One region of the Hydrogenophaga luteola genome, then DNA from elsewhere that is predicted to be linked to it. Evidence: predicted binding sites of a transcription regulator. Region 1 holds the regulator's gene; each other region holds the start of a gene.

Region 1 (5,245 bases):
GCCGCTGGACACGCCGGCCGCGCAGTCGCTGATGCTGCTGCTGGCCAAGTACCCGGCCATGTTGACCGCGGCGGCCGAAGGCTTTGCCCCGCACGACGTGACCTTCTATCTGCGCGAGCTGGCCGCGGCCTACCACAGCTACTACGACGCCGAGCGCATCCTGGTGGACGACGAGGCGGTCAAACGAGCCCGTCTGGCCCTGGTCCGGGCGACGGCGCAGGTGTTGCACAATGGTCTGGCCGTGCTGGGCGTGAGCGCCCCGCAGAAGATGTGAAACCCTCCCCTCCCATGAACATTTCATTCCTGCAGGCCCGCACTCAGCGTGGCGGCACCCTGGTCGGCTTCGTGGTCGGCCTGCTCGTCGGCCTGGGCCTGGCGCTTTCCGTGGCCGTGTATGTGACGCGCGTGCCGGTGCCCTTCGTGGACCGTGGCGTCACCCGCAAACCGGCCGACGATGCGGCCGAGGCCGAGCGCAACAAGGGCTGGAACCCGAATGCCGGGCTGGTGAACAAGGCGCCGCCGCTGCCGACCCCTGCAGAGACGCCGCCGCCGGTGGCCGGCGACACTGCGCCGAAGGAATCTCCGGCGGCGGAGCCCGACAAGGCGCCGGCCGCCAAAGCCGCAGACGCCGCCAAGCCGGACACCGATCCGCTGGGCGACCTGATGAAAGCCAAGGCTGGAGCACCGGCGGAGCCCGCGGCTGCACAGGGGGCCGACCCGTTCACCTACTTCGTGCAGGCCGGGGCGTTCAAGTCTCCCGAAGAGGCGCAGGCGCAGAAGGCCCGGCTGGCCATGCTGGGCATGGACGCCACCATCACCGAGCGCGAGCAGTCGGGCCGCACCGTGTTCCGCGTCCGCATGGGGCCGTTTGGCCAGAAATCCATGGCCGAGGCTACGCGCGAGCAACTGGAGGTGAACGGGGTGGAGGCGGCGCTGGTGCGGGTGCAGCGCTGATTGCACCACCGCACGAGGAACTTTTCACAGGCCCGGGAGCCTGATTCAGGTCATTTCAAGGAGTCCGATTCCATGCATCGTCGAGATTTTTCGCGCAGCCTCCTGGTGGCTGGTGCCGCCACCGCCAGCGGACTGGCCCTGTCGCCGGCACTGGCCCAGCGCGTGGCCTTCAAGGAAGGCACCGACTTCCAGCGCCTGGCCAAGCCAGCACCGACCGAGAGCCCGGCGGGGCAGGTCGAGGTGGTCGAGTTCTTTGCCTACAGCTGCATCCACTGCTACAACTTCGAGCCAGTCTTCGGCGAGTGGATCAAGCGCAAGCCGGCCCACGTCACGGTGCGCCGCATGCCGGTGGCCTTCAACCAGAACTTCGTGCCGATGCAGCGCCTGTACTTCACGCTGGAGGCCATGAACCTGGTGGACACGCTGCACGTCAAGGTGTTCAAGGCCATCCATGAAGAGCGCCTGCCTCTGACAACGACACCCGCCATCACCGCCTGGATCGAAAAGCAGGGCGTGAACCGCGAGCAGTTTCTGGGCATCTTCAACGGTCAGGCCGCCGAGCTGTCCAAGAAGGCCGTCGGTCTGCAGGACGCCTACCAGGTAGAAGGCACGCCCGCCCTGGGCATCGCCGGCAAGTTCTATGTGGGTGGACAGGGGCCGCGCACTCTGCTGGTGGCCGACTCGCTGATCGCCGAGGCCCGCAAAGGCTGACCGGTTTCTGTCACTTCTCTTCTTGAAGCCCGCCTGTGCGGGCTTCCTGCTTTCATGGCGGGAACAATGTGCCGCCGCTGCCGCGAAACGGCTTGGGCACCGCTACAATGAATGCAAGATTTGTGCCCTCATACGCCATGCACCTACACGCACCAACCCCCCGTTCCATCGCCCGGATGTTGGCCGTCATTGGCCTGACGCTGCCCCTGCTGGCGCAGGCCGAAAAGGCCGACAAGGACAAGCCCATGAACGTGGAGGCCGATGCGCTGCGTTACGAAGAGGCGCGCCAGACCAGCGTGTTCACCGGCAATGTGCTGATCACCAAGGGCACCATCCTGATGCGTGGTGCCAAACTGGACGTGCGCCAGGACCCGCAGGGCAACCAGTACGGTCTGCTGCTGGGAACGCCCGAGAAGGCCGGCTTCTTCCGCCAGAAACGGGAAGGTCTGGACGAGTGGATTGAGGGCGAAGGCGACCGCATCGAATACGACAGCAAGGCTCAGACGGTGCTGTTCACCGGCCGCGCGGTGCTGCGCCGCTACCGCGGCACCCTGCTCAACGACGTGAGCGAAGGCACCGAGATCCTCTACAACAGCCTGACCGAGGTGTTCACGGTCAAGGGTGGCGACACCAGCAAGACGGCAGCCAATCCCACCGGCCGCGTGCGCGCCATGCTCACGCCGATCCCGGAAGAGGAGAAGAACGGTCCCGCCGCTCCAGCGACCGATCCGGCGAAGCTGCGCCCCAGCGGCAAGATCACCGAGCCCAAGAAGTGACGGAGACCGTCGCCAGCGCCAGCCCTTCGGGCGACATGGTGTCGCACAGCCGTCTGGAGGTCAGAGGGCTCAAGAAGTCCTATGGCAGCCGCAAGGTGGTCAAGGACGTATCCCTGTCGGTGGACAAGGGCGAGGTGGTCGGTCTGCTCGGTCCCAACGGTGCCGGCAAAACCACCTCGTTCTACATGATCGTCGGCCTGCTGCGGGCCGATGGTGGCGAAATCCTGCTGGACGACCACCGCATCGAATCCCTGCCCATCCACCGGCGCGCCCGGCTGGGCCTGGGCTACCTGCCGCAGGAAGCATCAATCTTCCGAAAGCTGACGGTGGCGCAGAACGTGCGCGCGGTGCTGGAGCTGCAGCAGGACGCCAACGGCCAGCCGCTGTCCGCGCGCGAGATCGACGCCCGCCTGGACGAGCTGCTCAAGGAGCTGCGCGTCGACCACCTGCGCGATTCGCCCGCGCCCGCCCTCTCGGGCGGTGAGCGCCGGCGCGTGGAGATCGCCCGCGCGCTGGCCACCCGCCCGCGGTTCATCCTGCTGGACGAGCCTTTCGCCGGCATCGACCCGATCGCGGTGCTGGAAATCCAGCACATCATCAGCTTCCTCAAGTCGCGCGGCATCGGTGTGCTGATCACCGACCACAACGTGCGCGAAACCCTGGGCATCTGTGACCACGCCTACATCATCAGTGACGGTCATGTGCTGGCCAGCGGGACCACCGCCGAAATCATTGAAAACGCCGAGGTGCGCCGCGTCTACCTCGGCGAGAACTTCCGCATGTGACGGGATGAGCGGATGAAGCAAGGTCTGTCGCTGCGGGTGTCGCAGCACCTCGCGCTGACGCCACAACTGCAGCAGTCGATCCGGCTGCTGCAGCTGTCCACGCTGGAGATGGCCCAGGAGGTCGAGCAGATGCTCGACGAGAACCCGTTCCTGGAACGTGGCGAGGAGCTGGCCGATCGCGAGGATTTCGGCGTTCAGACGGCGGACGCGCCGGTGGTGGCCGGCGAGCAACTGGAAGAAGCGGCGCAGCCGGTGGTTGAGCCGCGCAGCGCCGAGCCGGACACCCGCACCGCCCCGGCCGACAGCGCGGACAGCACCGGCGACGACGTCGAGAGCCGGCTGGACGGTGCGACCCCGGTCGAAGAGAGCTGGGAAGGCGACGGCACGGTCGAGATGGCGCCCGACGACAGCGAGTGGGGGGGCGAAGCGCCTGCGCGCAACAGCGGCTCCGGCAGCGAAGACGACGACACCGCCACCGCCGCCGACCTGGCCCGTGTGCCGGTCAGCCTGCAGGACCAGCTGCACGACCAGGCGCGCTGCCTGCGCCTCTCGGACGAGGACAGCGCGGCGCTGTACTTCCTGATCGAGTCGCTCAACGACGATGGCTATCTGGAGGACAGCCTGCACGAGCTGGCCCGCGCCTGCTGGCGGCTGACCGCCGGCCGGCCCGCCGATGAGGAACCGCGCTTCGACGAGGTCGAGGCGATCGAGCGGCGCCTGGGCATCGCCCTGCAGTGGCTGCAGCAGATGGAGCCCACGGGCGTGGGCGCGCGCGACCTGGGGGAGTGCCTGCGGCTGCAGATCATGGACCTGCGCAACACGCCGGCGGCCCGTGCGGCGCTGGCGATCTGCGAGCAGCCGCTGGAGCTGATGGCCAAGCGCGACATCAAGCGCCTGTGTGCGGCCACCGGGCACGACGACGAGACCGTGCGTGCGGCGCTGACGCTGATCGCGCGGCTCGAGCCCAAGCCGGGGCGCCGCTTCGTCGACGTCGAGCGCAACGTGGTGGTGCCCGACGTGATCGTCACCCGCGCCGGTCGCGGCTTCAAGGTCTCGCTCAACGCCGAGGTGATGCCGCGCCTGCGCGTGCACGACGTTTACGCCAACGCCCTGCGGGGGCGGCGCGAGGCCGGCGGCGAAGCCGGCCACGCGGCCATGCAGCAACGGCTGCAGGAAGCGCGCTGGTTCATCAAGAACATCCAGCAGCGCTTTGACACCATCCTGCGTGTGTCCTCGGCCATCGTCGAGCGCCAGCGCAACTTCTTCATGCACGGCGAGCTCGCCATGCGCCCGCTGGTGCTGCGCGAGATCGCTGACGAGCTGGGTTTGCACGAGTCCACGATCAGCCGCGTGACCACGGCCAAGTACATGGCCACGCCGTTCGGCACCTACGAACTGAAGTACTTCTTCGGCTCCAGCCTGGGCACCGAGACCGGCGGCAATGCGTCGAGCACCGCGGTGCGTGCGCTGCTCAAGCAGTTCATTGCCTCCGAAGAGCCGTCCAAACCGCTGTCGGACAACCAGCTCTCGGACCTGCTCAAGGAGCAGGGCATCGAGTGCGCGCGCCGCACGGTCGCGAAATACCGCGAGGCGCTGCGCATCGCGCCCGCGAACCTGAGAAAAGCGCTTTGAACTCCCTTTCCCTGTTCCTTCCTTGCGCCGCAGGGGTGGAAGACTACCTCGCGGCCGAGGTCACCCGCATCACCGGCGAGACCGCTGTGCAGAAGTCGCGCGCTGGCGTGGCGCTGCAGTCCTCGTGGCGCGACGCGCTCAAACTCAACCTGCACAGCCGGCTCGCCCAGCGTGTGCTGGTGCAGCTCTGGCACGGCGGCTACCGCAGCGAGAACGACCTCTATGCCGCGGCCAGCGAGGTCGCGTGGGAGATCTGGTTCACCCCGCAGCAGACCATCAAGGTCGAGGTCACGGCCCAGCACAGCCCGCTCAAGAGCCTGAACTTCGCGGCGCTCAAGATCAAGGACGCGGTCTGCGACCGCTTCCGCGACAAACGCGGCGAACGCC
Region 2 (5,245 bases), on a different contig from region 1:
GGGTCAGGATGTCGCAGGTCAGCCGGATGTGGGCTTCCAGCGCCAGCGCGGCGCGGGCCTCCTGCCGCGCCATCGCCGCCAGAAAGATGCTCTCGTGCTCGGCGTGCACGTCGCGATCAAAGCCTGGCGTTGCGCCGATGCGGATCGCGATGTGGCGGTAGCGCTCGCCGTGGCGGTAGAGGATGTCCAGCAGATGCCGCGTCCAGGGTGAGCTGTGGCCTGCGATCAGGGTTTCGTGGAAGTGGCGGTTGGCGCGCTCCCACTGGTCCGGGTCGCGGCCGGCACCGCCTTCCTCGGCCGCGCTGAGCTGCGCGAAAGCCCCGCGCACGGCCGCCTCCCAGGCCGCGTCGCCCAGGCGGATCGACTGGCGCAGCGCCTCGGTCTCCAGCCGCACGCGCGTGTCGGTCAGGTCGCGCAGATCATCCAGCGACACCGCGCTGACCCGGTAGCCGCGCTGCCCCTCGACCGTGACCAGCGCGTCGGAGACCAGTAGCGCCAGCGCCTCGCGCAGCGTGCCCGCGCCGACGCCGTAGTGGTCCTTGAGGTGCTCCACGCGCAGACGCTGGCCCGGCCGCAGATCGCCGCACACGATGTCGTGGCGCAGCGCGCGGTAGGCGCGTTCGGTGAGGGTGCGCGGCTCGGGTTCCTCGCTGCGCGGCGCGGGGCCGGCGGCGTGGGCGGGTTGAAGCAGGTCTTGCAGCATGGTGATGACCTCAATCGGCGTCCTGTTGATGCTGGCGTTTGAGCCGGTAGGCCAGCTGCGCGCGGCTGATGCCCAGCATGCGGGCCGCACCGGCCAGGTTGCCGCGGCTGCGCTCGACCGCCAGGGCCAGCACCTGCGCCTCCAGGGTCTCGATCGGCACACCCGCATCGAGCACCTGCGCACACAGGCGCAGCTCGTCCTCGGGCGCACGGCGCGCCAACCGGCCCTGCGGGTCGATGCCGTCCTGCGCCGGTTCGGACTGGTTGGGAAACAGGTGTTCGGCCTCGATCACACCGCCCTGCGCCGCCAGGATCACGCCGCGCTCGACCAGGTTCTCCAGCTCGCGCACATTGCCCGGCCAGCTGTGGCGCGAGAGCGCCTGCAGCGCGCGGTCGCTGAAGCCGCCCAGGCGCTTCTGGTGCAACGCGGTGAAGCGCGCCAGCAGGTGGCGCGCCAGCGGCTCGATGTCGCTCGTGCGCTCGCGCAGCGGCGGAATGCAGATCGGGTAGACGTTGAGGCGGTAGAACAGGTCGCGCCGGAACTGCCCGCGCTCCACCGCGGCTTCCAGGTTGACATTGGTCGCGGCCACGAGTCGTACATTGACCTTGCGCGCGCTCTCGCTGCCCAGGCGCTCGATCTCGCCCTCCTGCAGCACACGCAGCAACTTGGCCTGCGCCGGCAGCGGCAGGTCACCCACCTCGTCGAGGAACAGCGTGCCGCCTTCGGCCCGCTCGAAGCGGCCGGCCCGCGCCGCGTGCGCACCGGTGAAGGCGCCCTTCTCCACACCGAACAGCTCGGCCTCGATGAGCTCGGCCGGCAGGGCCGCGCAGTTCACCGCCACGAACGGCCCGGCCGCTCGCTCGGAGTGTTCGTGCAGCGCGCGCGCAAAACGCTCCTTGCCCACGCCGGTCTCGCCGGTCAGCAGCACCGTCACCTGGGTGGCGGCGGCGCGGCGCATCAGGTCGTGCGCGCGCTGGAAGCCCGCCGAGGCACCGACCAGCATGCCGCCCGACTCGGCCGGCTCCAGCGTGTTCTTCAGCGCCTCGACCTGCTGGCTCAGCGCGGCCATCTTCTCCAGCAGCGAGTCGTCCTCGAAGTACTGGCGGTGCGCGTCGCCGTCGGGCCAGTCGTCGATGGGACGGCCCTCGATCAGGCAATGGTCGTCGCCGCAGGCCGAACACTTGATTTCCTTGAACAGGATCAGCCGCCCCATGAAGGCGCTGGTGTAGCCGCTGGCGTAGCCCAGCAGGGTCCAGCAGGCCGGCTCATCGACCACGCCATATTGCAGGCGGTGCGCGTGCGCCTCCCACGAGTCGTCCCAGCGGAACAGGCCCTCGAAGCGGCCGGCGGCGGCGTCCATCTCCAGCCGCACCGGCGTTACACGCGCCGCCCCTTCCAGCATGTGCAGCTGCGGCCCGACCAGGAACATGTCTTCCAGCGTCTTCTTGCCGCGCGTCTTGGCCGCGAAGCCGGCGTCGTGCAGACCGCAGGCGTAGCCCATGCGCGTGAGCAGGCGCCGCGCGTGGTCCTTCCCGACCGAGGTGATGAGGTCGTGGCGCAGCGCCGTGAGCGCCGCGGTGTGCAGCAGCACCATGCGCCGCTCGCCAAGCCAGATGGCGCCGCTGTGCGGCTCGAAGCGCAGCAGGCGGCGCAGGTCGTTGTCGGGCGGGTAGGTCAGGTGGGGGTCCAAAGGTGTCTCCGGTGGGTCGCTCCGCGGCGACTGGAATCTCGATATTTTCTGTGAAGCAGCCCCAGGTCAGCAAGCCGGTAAAGCAGCCCCGGGAATTGATCATTTGATCAACTGAGGCCCAACAGGCCTCTTCATATCGTGATCTTTTCCGCGTGCTGCGCCGCAACAGTCCAAGAATCAGGCTATCGAAAGGCGTCAAGCGATCCGGATGTTGCGCTGCACATCGGTCCTTTTCTCAGGGATTTCCCTGAAATATCGAGATTTTTGGTTCAACGCGGGTCGGCTGGCACGCCATCTGCGAAAGGGGACGCGTCCGACAACGCACCGACCGCCCCAAGCACCATGCCCCAGACCACCGACACCACCCTGCCCGCCGTCGACACCTCGCTGCGTTTCGTGCGGGTGATCGAACGCCGGGCCGACGGCCTGGTCGCCTTCGAGTTCTCGATCGGCTGGCCGGAGCTGGCGGTGGAGCTGATGCTGCCCGCCCCGGCCTTCGAGGCCTTCTGCGCCAACAACCGGGTGCAGCGTCTGGACACCTGAGTTCCCGAGAGCCGTTCGCACAACCCACCACGGAGACAAGCACCGATGAACATCGACCTGCAGGCGCGGGAGATCACGCCGCTGCGCCAGACCTACGCCCACGTGGCGAAATACATCGGCGGCGACAAGGCCGCCAGCCGCTACCAGGAGGCCACCTTCGGCGCGCAGCCGATGACCAACTTCCACTACCGGCCGACCTGGGACCCGGGCCACGAGCTCTTCGACGCCAGCCGCAGCAAGGTCGTGCTGGCCGACTGGTACGTGCTCAAGGACCCGCGCCAGTTCTATTACGCGACCTGGACAATGGCCCGCGCGCGCCAGCAGGACGCGATGGAAGCCAACTTCCAGTTCGTCGAGCAGCGCGCCATGGTCGGCAAGATGCCCGACGCGATCCGCGAAAAAGCGCTGGCCGTGCTGATGCCGCTGCGCCACGCGGCCTGGGGCGCGAACATGAACAACGCGTCCATCTGCGCCTACGGCTACGGCACGGCCTTCACCGCGCCGGCCATGTTCCACGCGATGGACAACCTGGGCGTGGCGCAGTACCTCACCCGCCTGGGCCTGGTGCTGGGCGAGCCGCAGTCGCTCGAAGACGGCAAGCAGGCCTGGCTGGACGCACCCGAGTGGCAGGGCCTGCGCCGCCTGGTGGAGGACAGCTTCGTGGTCAGCGACCCGTTCGAGCTGTTCGTGGCGCAGAACTTCGCTGTGGACGGTCTGCTGTACCCGCTGATCTACGGTGCCTTCGTGGACGACCACGTCGCGCTGCAGGGCGGCACCGCCGTCGCGATGCTCACCAGCTTCATGCCCGAGTGGCACGACGAAACCGCGCGCTGGATCGATGCCGTCATCAAGGCTGCGGGCGCCGAGTCGGACGCCAACCGCGCCCTGCTGCGCGAGTGGACCGGCCACTGGATGGACCGCGCCCAGGCCGCGCTCTCGCCCATTGCGCGTCTCGCGCTCGGCGAAGTCGGCGAGACCGTGCTGAGCGACGCCCGCGTGCAGCTGCAGGCGCGCCTGACCAAAACCGGCGTGAACGCCTGACCAGGCCTGAACAGGAGACCACAACATGTCCGACGTATTCATCGCCTTCCAGCACAACGAAGAGTCCCGCGTGGTGATCGACGCCATCGTGGCCGACAACCCGAACGCGGTGCTGACCCACCCCACCGGCCTGGTCAAGATCAACGCGCCCGGCAGCCTGACCATCCGCCGCGAAACCATCGAGGGCCTCACCGGCCGGCCCTACGACCTGCAAGCCATCCACGTCAACCTCGTCACCCTCTCGGGCCACATCGACGAGGACGACGACCAGCTGACCCTCAGCTGGAAGCACTGAACCCCAACAGAGGAGACAACACATGGACACCCGCGTTGCCAGCAAGAAACTCGGCCTGAAGGAACGTTATGCCGCCATGACCCGCGGCCTGGGCTGGGAGACGACCTACCAGCCGATGGACAAGGTGTTCCCGTACGACACGTACGAGGGCATCAAGATCCACGACTGGGACAAGTGGCAGGACCCGTTCCGTCTCACGATGGACGCCTACTGGAAGTACCAGGGCGAGAAGGAGAAGAAGCTCTACGCGGTCATCGAGGCCTTCGCGCAGAACAACGGCCAGCTCGGCGTGGCCGACGCGCGCTACGTCAACGCGCTCAAGCTGTTCATCCAGGGCGTGACACCGCTGGAGTACTACGCGCACCGCGGCTTTGCCCATGTGGGCCGGCAGTTCACCGGAGAAGGCGCGCGTGTGGCGGCGCAGATGCAGTCCATCGACGAACTGCGCCATTACCAGACAGAGACGCATGCGATCTCGCACTACAACAAGTACTTCAACGGCATGCACCACTCGAACCACTGGTTCGACCGCGTGTGGTACCTGTCGGTGCCGAAGAGCTTCTTCGAAGACGCCTGCACCGGCGGCCCGTTCGAGTTCCTGACCGCCGTCAGCTTCTCGTTCGAGTACGTGCTGACCAACCTGCTGTTCGTGCCCTTCATGAGCGGCGCGGCGCACAACGGCGACATGTCCACCGTGACCTTCGGCTTCTCGGCCCAGTCCGACGAGAGCCGCCACATGACGCTGGGCATCGAGTGCATCAAGTTCCTGCTGGAGCAGGACCCGGACAACGTGCCCATCGTGCAGCGCTGGATCGACAAGTGGTTCTGGCGCGGCTACCGCCTGCTGACCCTGGTCGCGATGATGCAGGACTACATGCTGCCCAAGCGCGTGATGAGCTGGAAGGAAGCCTGGGAGATGTACGCCGAAGAAAACGGCGGCGCCCTGTTCAAGGACCTGGCGCGCTACGGCATC
Region 3 (5,245 bases), on a different contig from region 1:
CGCCGCTTCTTCGAGCCGGCACCGGGCCGGCAGTGGGGCTTGGGCGTGACCGTCGGCTACGCCTTCTAGGCCGGGCGGGGCTTACAGCCCCGGCTTCTGCAAGGCCTTGAGCACTTCCGTCTGAAAGTCCGGGCCGTCGGCGGCGGCCATGAAGGTGTCGATGCTGCCGTCGAAGCGCACCGTGCCCTGGTGCAGCAGCAGCAGCCGGTCGGCGGTCTTCACCTCTTCGATCAGGTGCGTCGCCCAGAGCACGGCCAGGCCCTGCTCGCTGCACAGGCCGCGCACCGTGTCCAGCAGCTGCTGGCGCGAGGCCGGGTCCAGGCCCACCGTGGCCTCGTCCATCAGCAGCAGGCGCGGCCGGTGCAGCAGGGCGCGCACCAGTTCCACCTTGCGCCGCGTGCCGCCCGAGAGGCTGCGCACCACGGCCTTGGCCTGGTCCTGCAGCCCGATGGCAGCCAGCTGCATGGCTATGCGCTCGCGCGCCGTCTTGCGCGGGATGCCGTGCAGGTCGGTGTGGAAGAGCAGGTTGGCCATCACCGTCAGGTCCAGGTCGAGTGCGCTTTGCTGGAACACCACGCCCAGGCCTGCGAGCGCGCGTGCCGGGTGGGCGCGCATGTCGTGGCCGAGCACGGTGATGGCGCCCTGGTCGGGTGTGAACAGGCCGGTGAGCAGCTGCAGCAGGGTGGACTTGCCGGCGCCGTTGGGGCCGAGCAGGGCCACCATCTCGCCGGGCCTCAGCGACAGGCTCACGCCCTTGAGGGCGGGTTTGTCGTTGTAGGCCTTGTGCAGACCTTCGGCCTTCAGCACGGTGTCGGAGGCGAGGGCGGTGTGTTCGGTCATGAGGCGGGTTTGGCCAGCAGGTTCATGCGCGCGAGCAGCTTCTTCTCGCGCTCGACGGTGGCGAGCACGGCCTGGCGGTAGTCGCGCGTGCCCAGGTAATCCAGCGACTGATCGTACCGGGCGAGCGCACTGGCGTGGCGTTCGCTGAACATGGCCTTGTGGAACACGTCGTGCAGTTTCTGCACCACGGCGGGCGGCGTGGCGGCCGGCGCGGCCAGGCCCCAGGGCGAGGTGTAGACCGCCTGCGGGTAGCCCAGCTCGCGCATGGTGGGCGCATCGGGCCAGCGCGGGTTGCGCGCGGCGTTGAAGGTGGCGAGCACGCGCATCTGGCCTTTCTCGACCCAGGGCGCGAAGCCGGTGGAGTTGACGCCGGCCATGATCTGCGCACCGGCGATGGCCAGCATCTGGTCGGCCGTGCCCTTGTACGGCACGTGCACGTACTTCACGTTGTGCTGCAGCAGGATTTCTTCCATCGCCAGGTGGGCGGTGGTGCCGATGCCGGTGGAGCCCATGATCAGCTCGCCGGGGTGTTTGATCGCCCAGTCGATCAGCTCGGTGGCCGACTTGAACGGACTGCTGGCCGGCACCAGCAGGCCGAAGCTCACGCCCGAGACCTGCAGGATGGGCGCGAGGTCGGTCACCGGGTCCCAGGGCACGTGGTTCATCAGCGCGTGGCGGTAGACGGTGATCGGCACCTGGCCGATGGTGTGGCCGTCCGGCTCGGCCGCCTTCAGCGCGGGCGCCACCAGCGTGCCGGCCGCGCCGGGCTTGTTGACCACCAGCACCGGCTGGCCCAGCAGCGGCTCGGCCTCTTCGCAGAGGATGCGGATCGTCAGGTCGGTCTGTCCGCCCGCGGGCCAGGGCACGATGAGCTGCAGCGGCTTGGATGGAAAGGGCGCCTGGGCCCGCGCCATCGGCGCGGCGGATGCCATGGCCAGCGCGCCCGCCTGGCACAGGAAGTCGCGGCGCGTCGGGCGCCGGGCCGGGGGTGTGTCACGGCTCAGGGTTATCCCTGTGTCATTTTTGAACGCTGGGAACAGCGGTGTGTGTCTCATGGCGTGGCCTGATAGTCTCCTGTCCCTCGGAGAGCCCTCGGGACGGGGCATCTTCAGGCAAATTCTGTTCCCGCAACAGTCCATGGCGCACTGGCACCGAATTTGCAGAAGCACCGCGCGCCCGAGGCGGGCATCGCCCGGTCGCCGACCTGTTGACAACATCAAGGAGACAAAGACATGGCCCTTAGTGCCGCCGCATTCCGCCGTTCCCGGCCCCTGACAGCGGCCCTGTGCGCCGCTGGCGCCTCGCTCGCCTTCGGCCTGCCGGCCCACGCCGAGAGCAAGGTCTACGTGTCCAGCGAGAAGGACAACAAGCTCTACGTGTTCAACACCGCGGGCGAACGCCAGGGCGCCATCGACGTGTGCAAGCGCCCGCGCGATATGTCGTTCAACGCGGATGGCTCGCAGATCTACGTGGTCTGCGGCGACAGCAATGCGATGGGCGTGGTGGATGTGGCGGGCGGCAAGCTGGCCGGCACCGTGCCGCTGGGCGAGAGTCCCGAGATGTTCGACCTCAGCCCCGACGGCAAGACCGCCTACGTGTCGGTGGAAGACGACAGCGTGCTGGGTGCCTACGACATCGCCACCAAGAAGGCGCTGTTCGAAGTGAAGACCGGTGGCGAGCCCGAGGGCGTGCTGGTCACGCCCGACGGGAAGACGGCCTATGTCACGTCCGAAGTGGCCAACGTGGTCCATGTGATCGACCTGGGCACGAAGAAGGTCACGAAGAACATCAAGGTTGGCAAGCGCCCGCGCCGCTTCGTGATGTCCCCCGACGGCAGCGAGCTGTGGGTCACCAACGAGCTCGATGCCACCGTGAGCGTGGTCGACACCAAGGCCCACACCGAGAAGCAGAAGATCAAGTTCACCGTCAAGGGCATGCGCGACGCCGACATCACCCCCGTGGGCATGGCCATCAGCCCCGACGGCAAGAGCATGTGGGTGGGCCTGGGCCGAGCCAACCACGTGGCCGAGGTGGACGTGGCGAGCAAGGCGGTGAAGAACCAGATCCTGGTGGGCAAGCGGGCCTGGGGCCTGGGCTTCACGCCCGACGGCAAGACGCTGTTCGTGGCCAACGGCCTGTCGGACGACATGACGCTGATCGACACGGCGTCGGGCAAGGCACTGAAGACGGTGCCGGCAGGCCGAGTTCCACATACGGTTCTCGTGAGCAAATGACGTTGCATCCGAGCAGACCTTTGCGTGCCCTGCTGGGCGCGCTGGCTCTGGCGGCGGCGCTGCCGTCGTTCGCCGCCACCAAGGTCACCATCGCGGTGGTGTCGCTGGACGGTGACCCGCGCCACGCGCCGCGCCGCATGGAGAAGGCCTACCCCGGCCATCCGACCGGGCGCGCCATCGACGGGGTACAGCTCGCGGCCGAAGACTCGGCATTTGAACTGGACGCCGCCGGCATCGCGCTGGAGGTCAAGGACGTGGTGCTGCCGAACGCGGGGGGGCTGACCAAAGCGCTGGCCGAGCTGAAGGCCGCCAAGGTGCAGCACGTGGTGGCCGACCTGCCGGCCGCCGAGTTGCGTGCGCTGGTGCAGGCGGCGCCGGCCGCGCTGGGTGGCGCCATCGTGTTCAACGCCGCGGCCGACGACGACGCGCTGCGCGGCGCGCAGTGCGCGGCCCACCTGCTGCACACCATCCCCAGCCGCGCGATGCTGAGCGATGCGCTGGCGCAGTACCTGGCCGCGCGCAACTGGCGCAAGGCGCTGGTGCTGCAGGGGCCTTTGCCGGGCGATGCGCCCATGCTGGAGGCCTTCAACCGCGCGGCCAAACGCTACGGCATCAAGGCCACGTCCACCAAACCCTTCAAGCTGACTGGCGACCCGCGCGAGCGCGACCTGGGCAATGTGCGCCTTCTGACCGGCAGCGACCGCGAGCACGAGGTGGTGGCGGTGCTCGACAGCGACGGCGAGTTCGCGCGCACCGTGCCCTACGCCACACAACTGCCGCGGCCGGTGGTGGGCGCCAATGGTCTGGTGGCTGTGCCCTGGCACCCGCTGTGGGAGCGCAACGGCGGCCCGCAGCTCTCGCGCCGTTTTGCCAAGGAGCACAAACGACCGATGACTGGCCACGACTGGGCCGCCTGGATCGCGGGCCGTGCGGTGGCCACGGTACTGGTCGATTTGCCCAAGGCGCCCGTGGCCCAGCAGCTCAAGGCCCTGCGCGGCGGGCCGGTGGCGGTGGACGGCTTCAAGGGGCCGCGCCTGTCGTTCCGCGCCTGGGACGGGCAGCTGCGCCAGCCGATCTTCCTCAGCCATGTGGACGGCGTGATCGGCGTGGCCCCGCTGGACGGCGTGTTGCACCCCAAGGAAGTCATGGACACACTGGGTGTCGACGAAGCGGAAAGCGCATGCAAGCAGCGACCCTGAACACCCCCGACCCGGCGCCCGCCCTGTTGCCGCACCTGCTGCGCGCCCTGCGGGCGGTGGTGGGCCGCGAGATCGGCCGCTTCCTGCGCCAGCCCTCGCGCCTGGGCTCGGCCCTGGTGCGGCCGCTCTTGTGGTTCGTGGTGTTTTCCGCGGGCTTCCACAACGTGTTCGGTGTGGCCATTGCGCCGCCCTACGAGACCTACGTCGAATACAAGGAATACATGGTGCCCGGCCTGCTGGGCATGGTGGCGCTGTTCAACGGCATGCAGAGCTCGCTCTCGATGGTCTACGACCGCGAGATGGGTGTGATGCGCCTGCTGCTGACCGCGCCGCTGGCGCGCGGCTGGCTGCTGGCCTTCAAGCTGCTGGCGGGCACGGCCCTTTCGGTGCTGCAGATGGTGGTGTTCCTGGCCATCGCCTGGGCCTTTGGCGTGGAGCTGCCGCTGCTGCACCTGCCGGCCGCGCTGCTGGCCATGGTGTGTGGCGCGGTGATGCTGGCCTCGGTGGGGCTGGTGCTGTCGGTCTACGTGAAGCAGCTGGAGAACTTCGCCGGCACGATGAACTTCGTGATCTTCCCGATGTTCTTCATCAGCCCCGCGCTGTACCCGCTGTGGAAGCTCGAAGAGTCGGGCGCCTGGTGGCTGCTCAAGCTGGCGCAGGCCAACCCCTTCACCCATGCGGTCGAGGCGATCCGCTTTGCGATGTACGGGCAGTTCCATGGCACCGCGTGGGCCGTGGTGCTGGGCTGCACGGTGGTGTTTTTCGCCGCGGCGCTGTGGGGCTACGACCCGCAGCGCGGCTCGATCAGCAAGAAGCCTGGCGGTTGAGCCAGGCCCGGAGACCCAGTCATGCGCCTTGCTTCCAACCGCCGCCAATGGTTGCTGTCGACCGCAGCGCTGATCGGAGGGTCTGCGCTGGCGCAGGAAGACCAGACCGGCGGCGATCCGCTGGGCTCCATGCAGTACCCCAGCC

Evidence for each region. The regulator sigma-54, encoded in region 1, starts transcription at its own class of promoters, with help from an activator protein. The targets are predictions, from matches to a motif close to TGGCANGNAANCTGCTTT.
Region 2: the regulator sigma-54 is predicted to act here: its motif matches at 2,678-2,695, upstream of ACFOPI_RS03580 (phenol hydroxylase subunit).
Region 3: the regulator sigma-54 is predicted to act here: its motif matches at 1,987-2,004, upstream of ACFOPI_RS16880 (PQQ-dependent catabolism-associated beta-propeller protein).

Annotation. Positions count from the first base shown of each region.
Region 1 is NZ_JBHRXX010000004.1:159,483-164,727, forward strand. Features, by position in the region: gene argS (arginine--tRNA ligase) at 1-274, shown strand, start outside; gene ACFOPI_RS09915 (SPOR domain-containing protein) at 289-954, shown strand; gene ACFOPI_RS09920 (thiol:disulfide interchange protein DsbA/DsbL) at 1,027-1,665, shown strand; gene lptA (lipopolysaccharide transport periplasmic protein LptA) at 1,842-2,441, shown strand; gene lptB (LPS export ABC transporter ATP-binding protein) at 2,477-3,226, shown strand; gene ACFOPI_RS09935 (RNA polymerase factor sigma-54) at 3,239-4,858, shown strand; gene ACFOPI_RS09940 (THUMP domain-containing class I SAM-dependent RNA methyltransferase) at 4,855-5,245, shown strand, end outside.
Region 2 is NZ_JBHRXX010000001.1:726,751-731,995, reverse strand. Features, by position in the region: gene ACFOPI_RS03590 (GntR family transcriptional regulator) at 1-703, opposite strand, end outside; gene ACFOPI_RS03585 (sigma 54-interacting transcriptional regulator) at 714-2,393, opposite strand; gene ACFOPI_RS03580 (phenol hydroxylase subunit) at 2,736-2,936, shown strand; gene ACFOPI_RS03575 (aromatic/alkene monooxygenase hydroxylase subunit beta) at 2,982-3,977, shown strand; gene ACFOPI_RS03570 (MmoB/DmpM family protein) at 4,003-4,272, shown strand; gene ACFOPI_RS03565 (aromatic/alkene/methane monooxygenase hydroxylase/oxygenase subunit alpha) at 4,295-5,245, shown strand, end outside.
Region 3 is NZ_JBHRXX010000007.1:452,586-457,830, forward strand. Features, by position in the region: gene ACFOPI_RS16865 (TonB-dependent receptor family protein) at 1-69, shown strand, start outside; gene ACFOPI_RS16870 (ABC transporter ATP-binding protein) at 82-840, opposite strand; gene ACFOPI_RS16875 (tripartite tricarboxylate transporter substrate binding protein) at 837-1,772, opposite strand; gene ACFOPI_RS16880 (PQQ-dependent catabolism-associated beta-propeller protein) at 2,073-3,074, shown strand; gene ACFOPI_RS16885 (branched-chain amino acid ABC transporter substrate-binding protein) at 3,071-4,273, shown strand; gene ACFOPI_RS16890 (ABC transporter permease) at 4,255-5,100, shown strand; gene ACFOPI_RS16895 (quinoprotein dehydrogenase-associated SoxYZ-like carrier) at 5,122-5,245, shown strand, end outside.